2 regions of the Nocardioides hungaricus genome follow, and region 2 is predicted to be linked to the other one. Evidence: predicted binding sites of a transcription regulator. Region 2 holds the regulator's gene; the other holds the start of a gene.

Region 1 (7,638 bases), on a different contig from region 2:
TCGCCTACGACTTCGGCACGGTCACCCGCGAGCAGATCGAGGCCGGCCCGCGGAACATCTGGCGCTACCAGGCGCTGCTGCCCGTCCCGGCCGACATCGAGTCGAGCCCCAACACCGAGCCGGGCTTCACCCGGCTGCTCCGCGCCGACAATCTCGCCGCCGAGCTCGGCATCGCCGACCTGTGGGTGAAGGACGACTCGACCAACCCCACCAACTCCTTCAAGGACCGCGTCGTCGCCTGCGCCCTGAGCGCGGCCCGCGAGCTCGGCGCGCAGGTGTTCGCCTGCCCGAGCACCGGCAACCTCGCGAACGCCGTCGCCGCGGCCGGCGCCCGTGCCGGCATCAAGACCGTCGTCTTCATCCCGAGCAACCTCGAGCAGCCCAAGCAGGTCAACAGCGCGGTCTTCACCGACTCGCTGGTCGCCGTCGACGGCAACTACGACGACGTCAATAGGCTCGCCTCCGAGATCGCCGGCGAGGAGGACGGCTGGGCGTTCGTGAACGTCAACGTCCGCCCGTTCTACGCCGAGGGCTCCAAGACCCTGGGCTACGAGATCGCCGAGCAGCTCGGCTGGCGGCTGCCGGACCAAATCGTGATCCCGGTCGCGAGCGGCTCCCAGCTCACCAAGGTGCACAAGGCATTCCAGGAGCTGATCCGGCTCGGCCTGGTCGAGGACAAGCCCTACCGCGTCTTCGGCGCCCAGGCCGCGGGCTGCTCGCCGGTCTCGGTCGCCTACAAGGCCGGCGTCGACGCGATCCGCCCGGTCAAGCCGGACACCATCGCCAAGAGCCTCGCCATCGGCAACCCCGCCGACGGCATCTACGTGCTCGACATCTGCCGGGAGACCGGCGGCGCCGTCGAGGACGTCACCGACGACGAGGTCCGCGCCGGCATCGTGCTGCTGGCCCGCACCGAGGGCATCTTCACCGAGACCGCCGGCGGTACGACGGTCGCGGTGCTCAAGAAGCTCGTCGAGACCGGCCGGCTCGACCCGTCCCTCGAGACGGTCGTCCTCAACACCGGCCACGGCCTGAAGACCCTCGACGCGGTCTCCGGCTCGGTCGCGCCGGCCGCGACCATCGCGCCGACGTACGCCGCCTTCGCCGCCACCGGCCTCGCCTGAGAACCGAGAGGAAGCCCATGTCCGTCTCCGTCCGGATCCCCACCATCCTGCGCACCTACACCGGCGGCGAGTCCGAGGTGTCGGCCAGCGGCGCCACGCTCGCCGAGGTCCTCGACGACCTCGACGGCAACTACAGCGGCATCAAGGGCCGGATCCTCGACGAGTCCGGCGAGCTGCGCCGGTTCGTCAACGTCTACGTCGGCAACGACGACGTGCGCTTCCTCGACAACCTGGCCACGCCCACCCCCGACGGCACCCAGATCTCGGTCATCCCGGCGGTCGCCGGAGGCTGAGCCTCCGCTCGATCAGGTGCGCCCGCTCGGCCAGGTTGGCGCAGCGGCCGATCGCCTCGTCGTACGCCGTGGCCGCCTCGTCGTCCCGACCGGCCCGGGCGAGCAGCTCGGCGCGCGTGGCGGGCAGCCGGTGGCCCGACAGCACCAGGCCGTCGAGGACCGCGAGGCCGGCCTCGGGCCCGGACGCCTCGGCCACCGCGACGGCGCGATTGAGCCGCACCACCGGCGACCCCGTGAGCTCCTCGAGCTCCTCGTAGCGCAGGGCGATCCGCTCCCATGCGGTCGCCTCGGCGGACGGCGCGATCGCGTGCTCGGCGGCGACCAGCGCCTGGAGGAGGTACGGCGAGGGCGGCGCGTCCAGCCACGGCCGCAGCAGCTCCAGACCCTCGCCGATCTCGGCGCCGTGCCATCGGGTGCGGTCCTGGTCCGGCAGCAGCACCGGCCGGCCGCCGGCGACCCGGGCGTCGCGGCGGGAGTGCTGGAGCAGCATCAGCGCGAGCAGGGCGTCCAGCTCGACGTCGGCCTGCGGGACGACCGAGCGGAGCACCCGCGCCAGCCGGATCGCCTCCCCGGCCACCTCGGTCCGGACGACGTCCGGACCGGAGCCCGGCGCGTAGCCGGCCGTGAACGCCAGGTAGGCGACGTCCGCCACGAGCGCCACTCGCGACGCCAGATCGGAGGGCACCTCGAACGATGCGCCGGCCAGCCGCTTGCGCGCGCGGGTCAGCCGGGCCGCCATCGTGGGGGTCGGGACGAGGAACAGCCGGGCGACGTCCTCGGTCGGGACGCCGAGCACCAGCCGCAGCGTCAGCGCCGCGGCGGACTCCGGCGCCAGCGACGGGTGCGCGCACAGCAGCACGAGTCGCAGCCGCTCGTCGACCACGGGCTCGCCGGCGTCCGCCATGAAGGACTGCGCCTCCTCCTGCAGCGCCGCCTCGACCGCCAGCAGCGGCAGCTTCCGCGCCGCGACCGCCTCGGCCCGGAGCCGGTCCACGATCCGCCGTCGCGCCGCGGTCAGCAGCCACGCCGGCGGGTTGTCGGGGACGACGTCCCACGTGCGAGCGGCCGCCTCGAAGGCGTCGGCGAGCCCGTCCTCGGCCAGGTCGAGGCGTCGGTACTGCGCGACGAGCAGGGCCAGCAGCCGGCCCCACTCCTCGCGCAGCAGCCGCTCGAGCGCGGTCAGATCGGCGCCTCGGGGACTGGCCGGACCTCGACCGCGTACTCGCGCGGCAGCAGCGCCGCCAGCTCGACCGCGACGTCGATCGAGTCGACGTCGATCACGTAGAGGCCGCCGATCTGCTCGACGGTCTCCGCGAACGGCCCGTCGGTCACCGGTCGCCCATCGCCCGGATGCCCATTGCCGGGATGCACGGTGCGGGCGTCGGCCGGCCGGGCCAGCGCCTCGCCGCCGACGACCGAGCCTCGCTCGGCGACCGCGGCGCCGAACGCCTCGAAGTCGGCGACCACGCGCTCGCGCAGGGCCTCGTCGGCGGCGTCCCACTTCTCGAAGTGGGCCTCCTCGGCCATCAGCAGCACGAACCTCACGCCGGCGGCCCGTCCGCGCCGGGGACCGCGGCGCGCACCTCGATCGCACCCTCGGCGCCGGCGAGGATCCCGCAGACCTCCAGCAGGTCGTCGAGGTCGTCGGTCTCGACGACGTAGAAGCCGGTCAGCTGCTCGACGGTCTCGGCGTAGGGCCCGTCGGTGACGGCGATGCCGGAGTCCGTGCGCCGCACCACCTTGGCCGCGCGCGAGTGGGTCAGCTCGGCGCCGCCGGTGATCGTGTGGCCGCGCTCGCCGAGCATCCGGGCGAACTCGCCGTGCTTGGCATACATCGCGGCCCGGTGCTCCTCGCTCGCGCCCTCCCAGGCGGACTCGTCACCGGGCAGCAGGACGGCGTAGGTGGTCATGATCGGTTCCTCTCGACATGGTGGAGCGTGGTTGAGTCTGACACCGCGATGACGGACGAGCTCTCGCGAAATCGACAGGCCGGGCGCGTCCCCCGCCGGCAGCCTTGACACCGGGTCCGGCGGGGGCCAGAGTGATCTCGATGGGAACGCTCCCACTAGCCACGATCGACCGAGGGTGGACCGCGCGATGGCCCCGGCCGGACGGGTGGGGCGCCCGGCGCGAACGGCGGTTCCCGTCGCGTGGCGGGCCCGGGGACTCCTCGACCTCCCGGGCCCGCCGCTCGTCGGCATCCGAGGGGCAATACTGACGCCATGAGCCCCACGCCCAGCCGGCCGACCCTGGAGCAGGTCGCCGCCCGTGCCGGCGTCGGCCGGGGCACCGCCTCCCGCGTCATCAACGGCGGCGCCAAGGTCTCCGCCCGCTCCCGGCAGGCCGTCGAGGAGGCGATCGCCGAGCTCGGCTACGTCCCCAACCCGGCCGCCCGCGCGCTGGTCAAGCGCCGCACCGATGCCGTCGCGCTGGTCATCGCCGAGTCGGAGGAGCGGGTCTTCGGCGAGCCGTTCTTCGCGGGCGTCGTGCGCGGTATCGGGTCCGCGCTCGCCGCCGTCGACCGCCAGCTGGTGCTGATCCTCGCCCAGGCCTCCCAGCGCCGCGGCGGCCTCGACCAGTACCTCACCCGCCAGCACGTCGACGGCGTGCTCCTCCTGTCGCTGCACGACGACGACGAGCTGCCCGATCGGATCCGCGCGCACGGCCTCCCCGTCGTCGTCGGCGGTCGCGCCAGCGAGGACGTCGCGAGCGGGTTCGTCGACGTCGACAACGTCCAGGGCGCCGCCCTGGCCGTCACCCACCTCGTCGAGCGCGGCCGGCAGCGCATCGCGACCGTCGCCGGCCCGTCCGACATGGTCGCCGGCAGCTCCCGCCTGCAGGGCTACGCCGCCGCGCTGGCCGCCGCCGGCCGGCCCGTCGACGAGAGGCTCGTCGCGCAGGGAGACTTCGGCCAGGAGAGCGGTGCCGCCGCGATGCGTGCCCTCCTGGAGCGCGACCCCGCGGTCGACGCGGTGTTCTGCGCCAACGACCTGATGGCGGTCGGCGCCCTGCAGGCGCTGCGCGAGGCCGGCCGCCGGGTGCCCGAGGACGTCGCCGTCGTCGGCTTCGACGACGCCCCGATCGCCCGGTCGGCGCACCCGCCGCTCACCACGGTGCACCAGTCCCCGGAGGAGATGGGTCGCGAGATGGTGGCGCTCCTGCTCGCCACGATGGCCGACCCGGACGCTGACCACCCCGGGCGGATGCTGTCCACTCGTCTGGTCGTCCGCGACAGCACCTGAACGGCCGACTAGCATTTCGGCATGGAGCAGCGCGGCGAGTCGCAGGTCCCGCTCGTCCTGCTCGCGACGAGTCGCGAGTGGATCGAGGGCGAGCCGGGGCACGGCGCGCTCGATGCCGCCCTCGCCGCCCACGGGCTGGCCAGCCGCTGGGTCCTGTGGGACGACCTCGCCGTCGACTGGGGCACCGCCGAGGTCGTCGCCGTGCGGTCCACGTGGGACTACGACGGCCGGCTGGGCGAGTTCCTCGGCTGGGCGTCCGGCGTCGGGCCGACGCTGCTCAACGGCGCGGCCGTGTTCCGGTGGAACACCGACAAGCACTACCTCGTCGAGCTCCAGGACGCCGGCCTGCCCGTCGTACCGACCGTCTCCGCCGACACGATCTTCGAGGTACGGGCGGCCGCCGACGAGTTCGGCCTGGCCGTCGTGAAGCCCCGTGTCGGGACCGGCGGGCGCGGGCTCGAGGTCGTCTCCGACGGCCGGGTCTGGCTGCCGCAGAGCGGCCACCCGGGGCCCTGGATCGTGCAGCCGCTGGTCGAGTCGATCCACACCGAGGGCGAGATCTCGGTGTTCGTGATCGCCGGCCGCCCGGTCAGCCAGGTGCAGAAGCTCCCCAGTGTCAACGACATCCGCGTCCACGAGCAGTACGGCGGCACGTCGCGGTCGGTCGAGCTCGGCGAGCAGGCCGCGGCGCTGGCCGCGGAGGCGGTCGCCACCGTCGTCGACCTGCTCGGCGAGGAGATCGTCTACGGCCGGGTCGACATGATGCGCCACGAGGGCCGGCTGGTCGTGGGCGAGGTCGAGCTCACCGAGCCGGGCCTCTACCTGGACGTGCTGCCGCTCAACGCGCTGCCGTTCGCCGAGGCGATCGCCGCCCGGGCGTACCCCAAGACCTGGTAGCCGACCCGGTCTCGACCCGCGGTCGCGCCCTCGCGCTCGGAGTCGGGTGTCTTGCACTCGCAGGGGTCGAGTGCTAAACATGAGGCTGGCACTCTCCTAGGGAGAGTGACAATCCGGATCGGTGCCAGTTGAGGCCCGCCGCGCCGGCGAGAAAGGGTTCGCCGGGTCAGCGGGGCCGTCCGTCGCGGGCAACCCACCGAGCCGGCTCCCCGAACTCTAAGCGTGAGGAATCGCAGGAGTTATGCCCAAGCTGATTGCTTTCAACGAGGAGGCCCGGCGCGGTCTCGAGCGTGGCATGAACACGCTCGCCGACGCCGTCAAGGTCACCCTCGGCCCCAAGGGCCGCAACGTCGTGCTCGAGAAGAAGTGGGGCGCTCCCACCATCACCAACGACGGTGTGAGCATCGCCAAGGAGATCGAGCTCGAGGACCCGTACGAGAAGATCGGTGCCGAGCTGGTCAAGGAGGTCGCCAAGAAGACCGACGACGTCGCCGGCGACGGGACGACGACCGCCACGGTCCTCGCCCAGGCGATGGTCCGCGAGGGCCTGCGCAACGTCGCGGCCGGCGCGAACCCGATGGGCCTCAAGCGCGGCATCGAGTCGGCCGTCGAGGCCGTGTCGGAGCAGCTCTCCGCCATGGCGATCGACATCGAGACCAAGGAGCAGATCGCGGCCACGGCCTCGATCTCCGCCGCTGACGCCACCGTCGGCGAGATCATCGCCGAGGCGATGGACAAGGTCGGCAAGGAAGGTGTCATCACCGTCGAGGAGTCGAACACCTTCGGGCTCGACCTCGAGCTCACCGAGGGCATGCGCTTCGACAAGGGCTACATCTCGGCGTACTTCGTCACCGACCCCGAGCGGATGGAGACGGTCCTCGAGGACCCCTACGTCCTCATCGCGAACCAGAAGGTCTCGAACGTCAAGGACCTGCTGCCGCTGCTCGAGAAGGTCATGCAGTCCGGCAAGCCGCTGCTGATCCTGGCCGAGGACGTCGACGGCGAGGCGCTGTCCACGCTGGTCGTCAACAAGATCCGGGGCACCTTCAAGTCCGTCGCCGTCAAGGCCCCGGGCTTCGGTGACCGCCGCAAGGCCATGCTGCAGGACATCGCGATCCTGACCGGCGGCCAGGTGATCTCCGAGGAGGTCGGCCTCAAGCTCGAGTCGACCGGCATCGAGCTGCTCGGCCAGGCCCGCAAGGTCGTCATCACCAAGGACGAGACCACCATCGTCGAGGGTGCGGGCGACGCGGACCAGATCGCCGGCCGCGTCAACCAGATCCGTGCCGAGATCGAGAAGTCGGACTCCGACTACGACCGCGAGAAGCTCCAGGAGCGCCTCGCCAAGCTGGCCGGCGGCGTGGCCGTCATCAAGGTCGGCGCGGCCACCGAGGTCGAGCTCAAGGAGCGCAAGCACCGCATCGAGGACGCCGTCCGCAACGCGAAGGCGGCCGTCGAGGAGGGCATCGTCGCCGGCGGCGGCGTCGCCCTGGTGCAGGCGTCGGCGACGGCGTTCGACAAGCTGGACCTGTCGGGCGACGAGGCGACCGGTGCGCAGATCGTGCGCCTGGCCACCGAGGCCCCGCTCAAGCAGATCGCGATCAACGCCGGCCTCGAGGGCGGCGTCGTGGCGGAGAAGGTGCGCGGTCTGGCGGCGGGCCAGGGCCTCGACGCGGCCACCGGCGAGTACGTCGACATGATCGCCGCCGGCATCATCGACCCCGCCAAGGTGACCCGCAGCGCGCTGCAGAACGCCGCCTCGATCGCGGCGCTCTTCCTCACCACCGAGGCCGTCGTGGCCGACAAGCCGGAGAAGGCCGCCCCCATGGGCGGCGACCCGACCGGCGGCATGGGCGGCATGGACTTCTAGCCAGTCGCCCCGCAGCAACATCCGAACGGCTCCAGTCCTCCGGGACCGGGGCCGTTCGGCATATCTCGTTGAGTTGGGCCGGAGTCGCCGTTGAGTTGGGCCGCATTCCCGGCTCGGTGGGACGAAGGCCCAGTTCGCGTGCGAATGAGGCCCAACTCAACGAGGATCAGGACATGCGCCCGCTCGCCCATCCGCTCGGGCTGTAGCCACCG
Region 2 (7,638 bases):
GAGCCCCGAGCAGGGCGCGACCGTCGGCGAGACCTTCACCGCGAAGGGCGTGTCCAGCTCGTTCGAGGCCACCACGCCCTGGGAGATCCGCGCCGCCGACGGCTCGGTGGCGTTGAAGGGCTTCGCGACCGCCGAGGGCTGGATCGACAGGCTCTACCCCTGGGAGACGAAGGTCGACGTCTCCTCACTCGACCCGGGCGAGTACACCTTCGTCGCCCTCACCGACGACCCCTCCGGCGGCGAGGGCGGCGGCCCGACCGAGGACTCCAAGGCCATCACCGTCGAGTGAGCTCAGCCGCCCCACCGCGGCGTGCGCGCGAGCAGGGCCGACACCGCGGCGACGCCGGCGGTCGAGGTGCGCAGCACCTCGGCGCCCAGCCGCACCGAGACCGCGCCGGCGGCCACGAACGTCGCCACCTCGTCGTCGGTGAGGCCGCCCTCGGGGCCGACCACCACGACGATCCGGCCAGTGAGAGGTACGTCGACGGCGGCCAGGGCTGACGAGGCCCCCTCGTGCAGCACGACCGCCAGGTCCGCGGCCGCGACCAGCGCGGCGACGTCGGCGGTCGACGCCATCTCGTCCACCGCGGGGAGCCACGACCGGCGCGCCTGCTTGGCCGCCTCGCGGGCGGTGGATCGCCAGCGGTCGAGCGACTTCGCGGCCCGCTCCCCCTTCCAGACCGCGACGCTGCGGGCGGCCGCCCACGGCACCACCCGGGCGACGCCGACCTCGGTCAGCACCTCGACCGCGAGCTCGCCACGGTCGCCCTTGGGGATCGCCTGCACGACCACCACCTCGGGCGAGGGAGCCTCGACCACGACGACCTCCTCGACGACGACCGCGAACACCCGCTTGCCGGTCGAGGCGACCGCGCCGCGCACCGAGACACTGGCGCCGTCGGTGAGCACGACCTGCTCGCCGACCCGCAGCCGGCGTACCGCCACCGCGTGGTGGGCCTCGTCTCCCTCGACGCTCACCTCGGCACCGACGACGACCCCGCCGAGGGCCGGCACCAGGTGGACGGGGAGCGACATCAGTGCGTGTTGAACGCGTCGCGGAGCCGGCCGAACACGGACTTGGGGTCCGGGCGCACCTGCCCCGACGGCGCCTCCTCTCCGCGGATCGCGGCGAGCTCGCGGAGCAGCTCCTCCTGGCGAGGGTCGAGCCGCGTCGGCGTCTCGACCACGACGGTCACGACCAGGTCGCCGCGACCGCCGCGCAGGCCCGGGACGCCGCGGCCCCTGAGCACCTGCTCCGTCCCCGACTGCATGCCGGGGCGTACGTCGAGCTCGAAGCTCTGCTCCGGCGCCGACTCGCTCGGGTCCGCGCCGACGACGTCGGCCTCGAGGGTCGGCAGGGTCAGCGTGGTGCCGAGCGCGGCCGCGGTCATCGGCAGCGTGACCGTGCAGTGCAGGTCGTTGCCGTGGCGGGTGAAGGTGGGGTGCGGGGCGACATGCATCTCGACGTACAGGTCGCCGGCCGGCCCGCCGCCGGGGCCGACCTCGCCCTCGCCGCTGAGCTGGACACGGGTGCCGTCGTCGACCCCGGCCGGGATCTTCACGGTCAGCGTGCGGCGCGAGCGGACCCGGCCGTCGCCGGAGCACTCGCGGCAGGGGTCCGGGATGACCGTGCCGAAGCCGCGGCATGCCGCGCAGGGGCGCAGCGTCCGGATCTCGCCGAGGAACGACCGCTGCACGTGCGCGACCTCGCCGGCCCCCCGGCAGGTCTCGCACGGGATCGGACGGGTGCCGGGCGCCGTACCCTCGCCGTGGCAGGTGCCGCACAGCACCGCGGTGTCGACCTTGATCTCGCGGGTGACGCCGAACGCCGCCTCGGCGAGCGTCACCTCGAGGCGGATCAGCGCGTCCTGGCCGCGCCGCTCGCGAGGCCGCGGACCGCGGCCCCCGCCGGACCCACCGCCGCCGAAGAACGCGTCCATGATGTCGGTGAACGAGAAGCCGGCGCCCTGGCCGCCGAAGCCCCCGCCCATGCCGCCGAACGGGTCGCCGCCGCGGTCGTACGCCGCGCGCTTGCTCGGGTCGGAGAGCACCTCGTAGGCGAGCGAGACCTCCTTGAACCGCTCCTGCGCCGCGGGGTCCGGGTTCACGTCGGGGTGGTACTGCCGTGCGAGCCGCCGGTAGGCCTTCTTGATGGCGTCGCCGTCCGCGTCGCGGTCGACACCGAGCAGCTCGTACAGGTCCTGACTCAACTGCGTTCCTTCGGGGTTCGTGGGTTGCTGGGGTGGGCGGTGGGGGCTCAGGCCTCGTCGAGGATCCGCGAGACGTAGCGCGCCACGGCACGCACGGCGGCCATCGAGCCGGGGTAGTCCATCCGGGTCGGCCCGACGACGCCGAGCCGGGCGAACGCCTCGTCGCCGGGCCCGTAGCCGGTGGCGACGACGCTGGTCGAGGCGAGCTCCTGGTAGGGGCCCTCGTGCCCGATCCGCACCGTCAGCACCTCGCCGGTGGTCGCCTCGCCGAGCAGCTTGAGCAGCACGACGTGCTCCTCGAGCGCCTCGAGCAGGGGGCGTACGGCGGAGTCGAAGTGGTCGCCGAACCGGGCCAGGTTCGCGGCCCCTCCCACGGCGACCCGCTCGTCGGAGCGGTGGTCGGACATCGCGTCGACCAGCGCGTCGACGACCGCGGCGAGCGTGGCGTCGGCGCCGTCCGCGGGCAGGAGGTCGCGGAGTCCGGCGACCGCCTCGGCGATGACCTCGCCGACGGACGCGCGCAGCACCACGGACCGCAGGTCGGCGAGCTCCTCCTCCGACAGCTCTCCGGAGACCTCGACCAGGCGCTGCTCGACCCGGCCGGTGCTGAGGATCAGCACCACCAGCAGCCGGTACGGCGCCAGCGCGATCACCTCGACGTGCCGGACCGTGGAGCGCGAGAGCGTGGGGTACTGCACGACCGCGACCTGCCGGGTCAGCTGCGAGAGCAGCCGCACCGAGCGGGTGACGACGTCGTCGAGGTCGACTGCGCCGTCCAGGATCGTGGCGATGGCGCGCCGCTCCGCCGCGCTCATCGGCTTGACCGTGGTGAGCCGGTCGACGAAGAGCCGGTAGCCCTTGTCGGTCGGCACCCGGCCGGCGCTGGTGTGCGGCTGGGTGATGTAGCCCTCGTCCTCGAGCGCGGCCATGTCGTTGCGGACGGTGGCCGGCGAGACGCCGAGCCCGTGCCGCTCGACCAGCGCCTTGGAGCCGACCGGCTCCTCGGTGGCGACATAGTCCTCGACGATCGCCCGGAGGACGGCGAGTCTGCGCTCCTCCTGCATGCCGGCCTCCTCTCCCTGCTGGCACCGCTGCTGGCACGCCTACTGGCACTCGAATGACGGGAGTGCCAAGGGTACTAGCCGGACCCGGGGGCCACCCGACGGCACGACGCTGTTGCCCGGCGCCGATTTGGAATAGGTTAGGCTTACCTAACTCATCAGGAGGTGCCATGCTCGCCACCGATCCCCGTCAGCTCGCCGCGGACGCCCGGAGCATCCTGGCCTGCCCGTCCGAGGTCAGCCTCGTGATCGAGGGCGAGCCGATGGTCGAGGACGACACCGGCCTCACCGACCGATTCGGTACGCCGACGTTCCTCTGCCGTCCGGACGCCCTCGTCGCGCGGGCCGCGGCCGCGCACCGCAGCGCCCTGCTCACCGTGGCCAGCGGGCTCGGCCCGCGCGGCGGTCCCGAGCGCGCCGACACCCTCACGCTCGCCGGCCGGCTCGAGCGCGTCGGCGTCGAGGGCTGCGACTGCTGCCAGGAGGTGCGCCACGTGGTCGCGCTCCGCCTCAACTTCGTGCTGCTCGAGCGGGCGGGGCGCCAGCACCGGGTGCCGCTGGAGCGGTTCCGCGGCCAGGAGCACGAGCTCAGCCGCGGCCACCTCCAGCGCTCCATCGAGCACGCCAACGACTGCCACCAAGACGAGCTGCGCCAGGCCGTCTCGACCGGCACGCAGACCCGGCCGGCCGAGCTGCTCGGGGTCCGGCTGGCCGAGCTGACCCCGGCCGGCGTCGAGGTGCAGTGGATCGACGTCGACGGCGCGCACCGGCACGTGATCGAGTTCCCGCGGGTCGCCGGCGACCTCACCGAGCTCGGCGACATGCTGCGGCACAGCCTGCACGCGGGCATCTGCTGACGTCTCTGGGCTGGCGCTCTCTACTCTGGGCCTACTCTGGGGCGGTGGCATTCACCGAGGTCGCCGACCGGGTCTGGGTCGCCCGCTACGAGTGGTTCGACGTCAACGTCTCGCTCGTCGGCGGCGCCGACGGGCTGCTCGTCGTCGACACCCACGGCTCCGGGGCCGCGGCCCGCGAGGTGGTCGAGGACGTGCGCCGGCTCGGCGCCGGGCCGGTGACCGGGATCGTCAACACCCACTGGCACTTCGACCACACCTTCGGCAACGGCACGTTCCGCGCGGCGTACGGCGGGGTGCCGATCGTCGCCCACGAGACCGCCGTGGAGGAGCTGGAGCGCGGGGCCGCCGAGATCAAGCGGCGGTACGCCGACGAGCCCTCCGACCCGCACACGGCCGACGTCGTCGCGACCGAGGTCGCGCTGCCGGACCGGACGTTCTCCAGCGCGCTCGTGCTCGACGCCGGCGACCGGATGGTCGAGCTGGTGCACCCGGGGCGCGGGCACACCGGCGGCGACCTGGTGGTCCGCGTGCCGGACGCCGGCGTGCTGCTCGCCGGCGACCTGGTCGAGGAGTCCGCTCCCCCGTCGTTCGGCGCCGACTCGTGGCCGATGGACTGGCCGCTCACGCTCGACGTGGTGCTCGGGCTGACGACGTCCGGCTCCGTGGTCGTGCCGGGTCACGGTGCGCCGGTCGACCGCGCGTTCGTCGAGCGGCAGCGCAACGAGATCGGGATCGTCGCCGAGACGATCCGCGACCTCGCCGGACGCGGCGTGCCGCTCGACCGGGCGCTCGACGCCGGCGAGTGGCCCTGGCCCGCCGACCGGCTCGGCGACGCCGTTCGCCGGGGCTACGAGCAACTGCCGCGCAGCCAGAGACGGTTGCCGCTCATCTGACCGGGTACCTCCTCGCCATGAGTGAGAGCACCGGCATCGAGGACGAGGACCTGCCCGAGGACCTCCGGCCCACCGACGACAACCCGCTCGCCCAGCCGCTCGAGGAGGACGAGGCGAAGTCGGCCGAGGAGCTGGACATGCAGGGCGGCAAGACACCCGACTCCGACGACTGACGGCGTGCCCTCCCGGCGACTGTCGGCGCTCGCGCCTACGGTCGTCGGGTGACCTCCCACGACCGCTACGGCACCGACGTCCTCGCCACCGACTGGCGCGCTCCCAAGCGCGGCCGCGCCGTCGCGGCACCGGCCGAGCTGGGCGCGGTCGTCGAGGAGGTCACCACGGACTGGTGCGGCGAGATCGTCGCGGTCGACCGCGACCTGCACACGGTCACGCTCGAGGACCGGCGCAACCGGCGCCGTACCTTCCCGCTCGGCCCGGGCTTCCTGGTCGACGGCCGGCCGGTCATCCTGACCGCACCCGTGCGCGCCGCGGCGCCCGCCCGGCCGACGCGTACGGCGTCCGGCTCGGTCGCCGTCCCCGGCGCGAGGGCGCGGGTGGCCCGGGCCAGCCGGATCTTCGTCGAGGGCCGACACGACGCCGAGCTGGTCGAGAGGGTGTGGGGCGACGACCTGCGGATCGAGGGCGTCGTGGTCGAGTACCTCGGCGGCGTCGACGACCTGGCCGACCACCTGCGCGACTTCGAGCCCGGCCCGGAGCGCAGGGTCGGCGTCCTCGTCGACCACCTGGTGGCCGGCTCCAAGGAGAGCCGGATCGCGCAGGGCATCGCGAGGTCGCCGGTCGGCCGGCACGTGCTGATCGTCGGCCACCCGTTCGTCGACATCTGGGCCGCGGTGCGGCCCGAGCGGCTCGGGCTCCCGCGCTGGCCCGACGTGCCGCGCTCGGTCGAGTGGAAGAAGGGGGTGTGCCAGCAGCTCGGCTGGCCGCACCGCGACCAGGCCGACGTCGCCCGCGCGTGGCAGCACATCCTCGGCAGGGTGTCGTCCTACCACGATCTGGACCCGGCCCTGCTGGGCCGGGTCGAGGAGCTGATCGACTTCGTGACGTCGTAGCGACTAGGACGACCGCAGCGGTCGGCCGTGGACGTCCTTGCTGTCGGTCGCCAGGATGATGATGCCGTCGATGAACGGCCACAGCCCGCCGATGCCGCAGGTGATCAGCGTGACGACGAGCTGCCACACGCCGGTCTTGGTGTCGCCGATGTAGAAGCGGCCGATGCCCAGCGGGATCAGGATCTGCAGCAGGCCGGCGACCAGCTTGCTCTTGTCGGAGTAAGGAACGCCGGTGATCGGGTGCACGCCGTACGGCGCGGCCGGGTTGTAGCCGTAGCCGGGCTGCGGCTGCTGTGGCGGAGCGGGCTGGCCGTAGGGGGGCGGAGCCGGCTGGCTCGGGTCGGGCGTCTCGGGACCTTGGGTCATGGCCGACACAATAGGCCCGTTCGAGCCGTCACGGCAGGAGGTCGCGGACGACCGCGTCGGCGAGCAGCCGGCCGGTCCGGGTCGGGATCAGCCGGCCGTCGATCACGGTGAGCAGGCCGCGGTCGACCAGGCCGGGCAGAGCGGCCCGGCCGACATCGTCGAGGACGTCGACGGGCAGCCCCGCGCGCAGCCGCAGCTCCAGCAGGACCCGCTCCACGCGGCGGCTCTCCTCGTCGAGGACCTCCTGCGCCTGGGCCGGGCTCCGGCCGGCGGCCAGCCGCTCGGCGTACGCCGCCGGGTGCTTGACGTTCCACCACCGCACGCCGCCGACGTGGCTGTGCGCGCCCGGGCCGACGCCCCACCAGTCGCCGCCGGTCCAGTAGAGGAGGTTGTGGCGGCAGCGGCTCGCGTCGTCGCGGGCCCAGTTGGAGACCTCGTACCACCCCAGGCCGGCCGCGGCGAGCCGCTCGTCGGCCAGGACGTACTTGTCGGCGAGGTCGTCCTCGTCGGGCATCGGCAGCTCGCCGCGCTTCACCCGGCGAGCGAGGGCGGTGCCGTCCTCGACGACGAGGGAGTACGCCGACACGTGGTCGGGCGCGCACGCGAGCGCCGCCTCGACGCTGGCCGCCCAGTCGTCGATGCTCTCCCCCGGCGTGCCGTAGATGAGGTCGAGGCTGATCTGGTCGAACCCCGCGGCGCGCGCCCACTCGACCACGGACGGCACCCGGCGCGGGTCGTGGGTGCGGTCGAGCACCGCGAGCACCTGCGGTACCGCGGACTGCATGCCGAAGCTGATCCGGTCGAACCCCTGCGCTCGCAGCGATTCCAGCGCATTTGCGTCGACGCTGTCGGGGTTCGACTCGGTCGTCACCTCCGCGTCGGGGGCGAGCCCGAACTCGCCGTCGATCGCCCGCAGGATGCTGCCCAGGTCGGACGGGTCGAGCAGGGTCGGCGTGCCGCCGCCGAGGAACACCGTGCTCACCGGGACGTCGGCGTCGCCCAGGACGGCCCGTGCCCGCCGTACCTCCTCGATCGCGGTCTCGGCGTACGTCGCCCGGCCCGCGCCCGGCCCGAGCTCGGCGGCGGTGTAGGTGTTGAAGTCGCAGTAGCCGCACCGCACCGTGCAGAACGGCACGTGCACGTAGAACCCGAACGGCCGGCTGCCCACCCCCGCCAGCGCC

Evidence for each region. The regulator HrcA, encoded in region 2, represses chaperone genes, less so after heat shock. The targets are predictions, from matches to a motif close to TTGGCACTCGNNNNNNNCGAGTGCCAA.
Region 1: the regulator HrcA is predicted to act here: its motif matches at 5,642-5,668, upstream of groL (chaperonin GroEL).

Annotation. Positions count from the first base shown of each region.
Region 1 covers NZ_BAAGRO010000047.1:37,354-44,991, reverse strand. Annotated here, with positions in the region: gene thrC (threonine synthase) at 1-1,124, shown strand, start outside; gene ACYVKX_RS17855 (MoaD/ThiS family protein) at 1,142-1,417, shown strand; gene ACYVKX_RS17850 (RNA polymerase sigma factor) at 1,392-2,411, opposite strand; gene ACYVKX_RS17845 (YciI family protein) at 2,597-2,962, opposite strand; gene ACYVKX_RS17840 (YciI family protein) at 2,959-3,327, opposite strand; gene ACYVKX_RS17835 (LacI family DNA-binding transcriptional regulator) at 3,640-4,659, shown strand; gene ACYVKX_RS17830 (ATP-grasp domain-containing protein) at 4,681-5,556, shown strand; gene groL (chaperonin GroEL) at 5,798-7,426, shown strand; gene ACYVKX_RS17820 (DUF2786 domain-containing protein) at 7,593-7,638, opposite strand, start outside.
Region 2 covers NZ_BAAGRO010000064.1:68,997-76,634, forward strand. Annotated here, with positions in the region: gene ACYVKX_RS21985 (Gmad2 immunoglobulin-like domain-containing protein) at 1-289, shown strand, start outside; gene ACYVKX_RS21990 (16S rRNA (uracil(1498)-N(3))-methyltransferase) at 292-1,035, opposite strand; gene dnaJ (molecular chaperone DnaJ) at 1,035-2,210, opposite strand; gene hrcA (heat-inducible transcriptional repressor HrcA) at 2,258-3,274, opposite strand; gene ACYVKX_RS22005 (hypothetical protein) at 3,442-4,128, shown strand; gene ACYVKX_RS22010 (MBL fold metallo-hydrolase) at 4,173-5,021, shown strand; gene ACYVKX_RS22015 (hypothetical protein) at 5,039-5,194, shown strand; gene ACYVKX_RS22020 (DUF3097 domain-containing protein) at 5,243-6,091, shown strand; gene ACYVKX_RS22025 (TM2 domain-containing protein) at 6,095-6,457, opposite strand; gene hemW (radical SAM family heme chaperone HemW) at 6,486-7,638, opposite strand, start outside.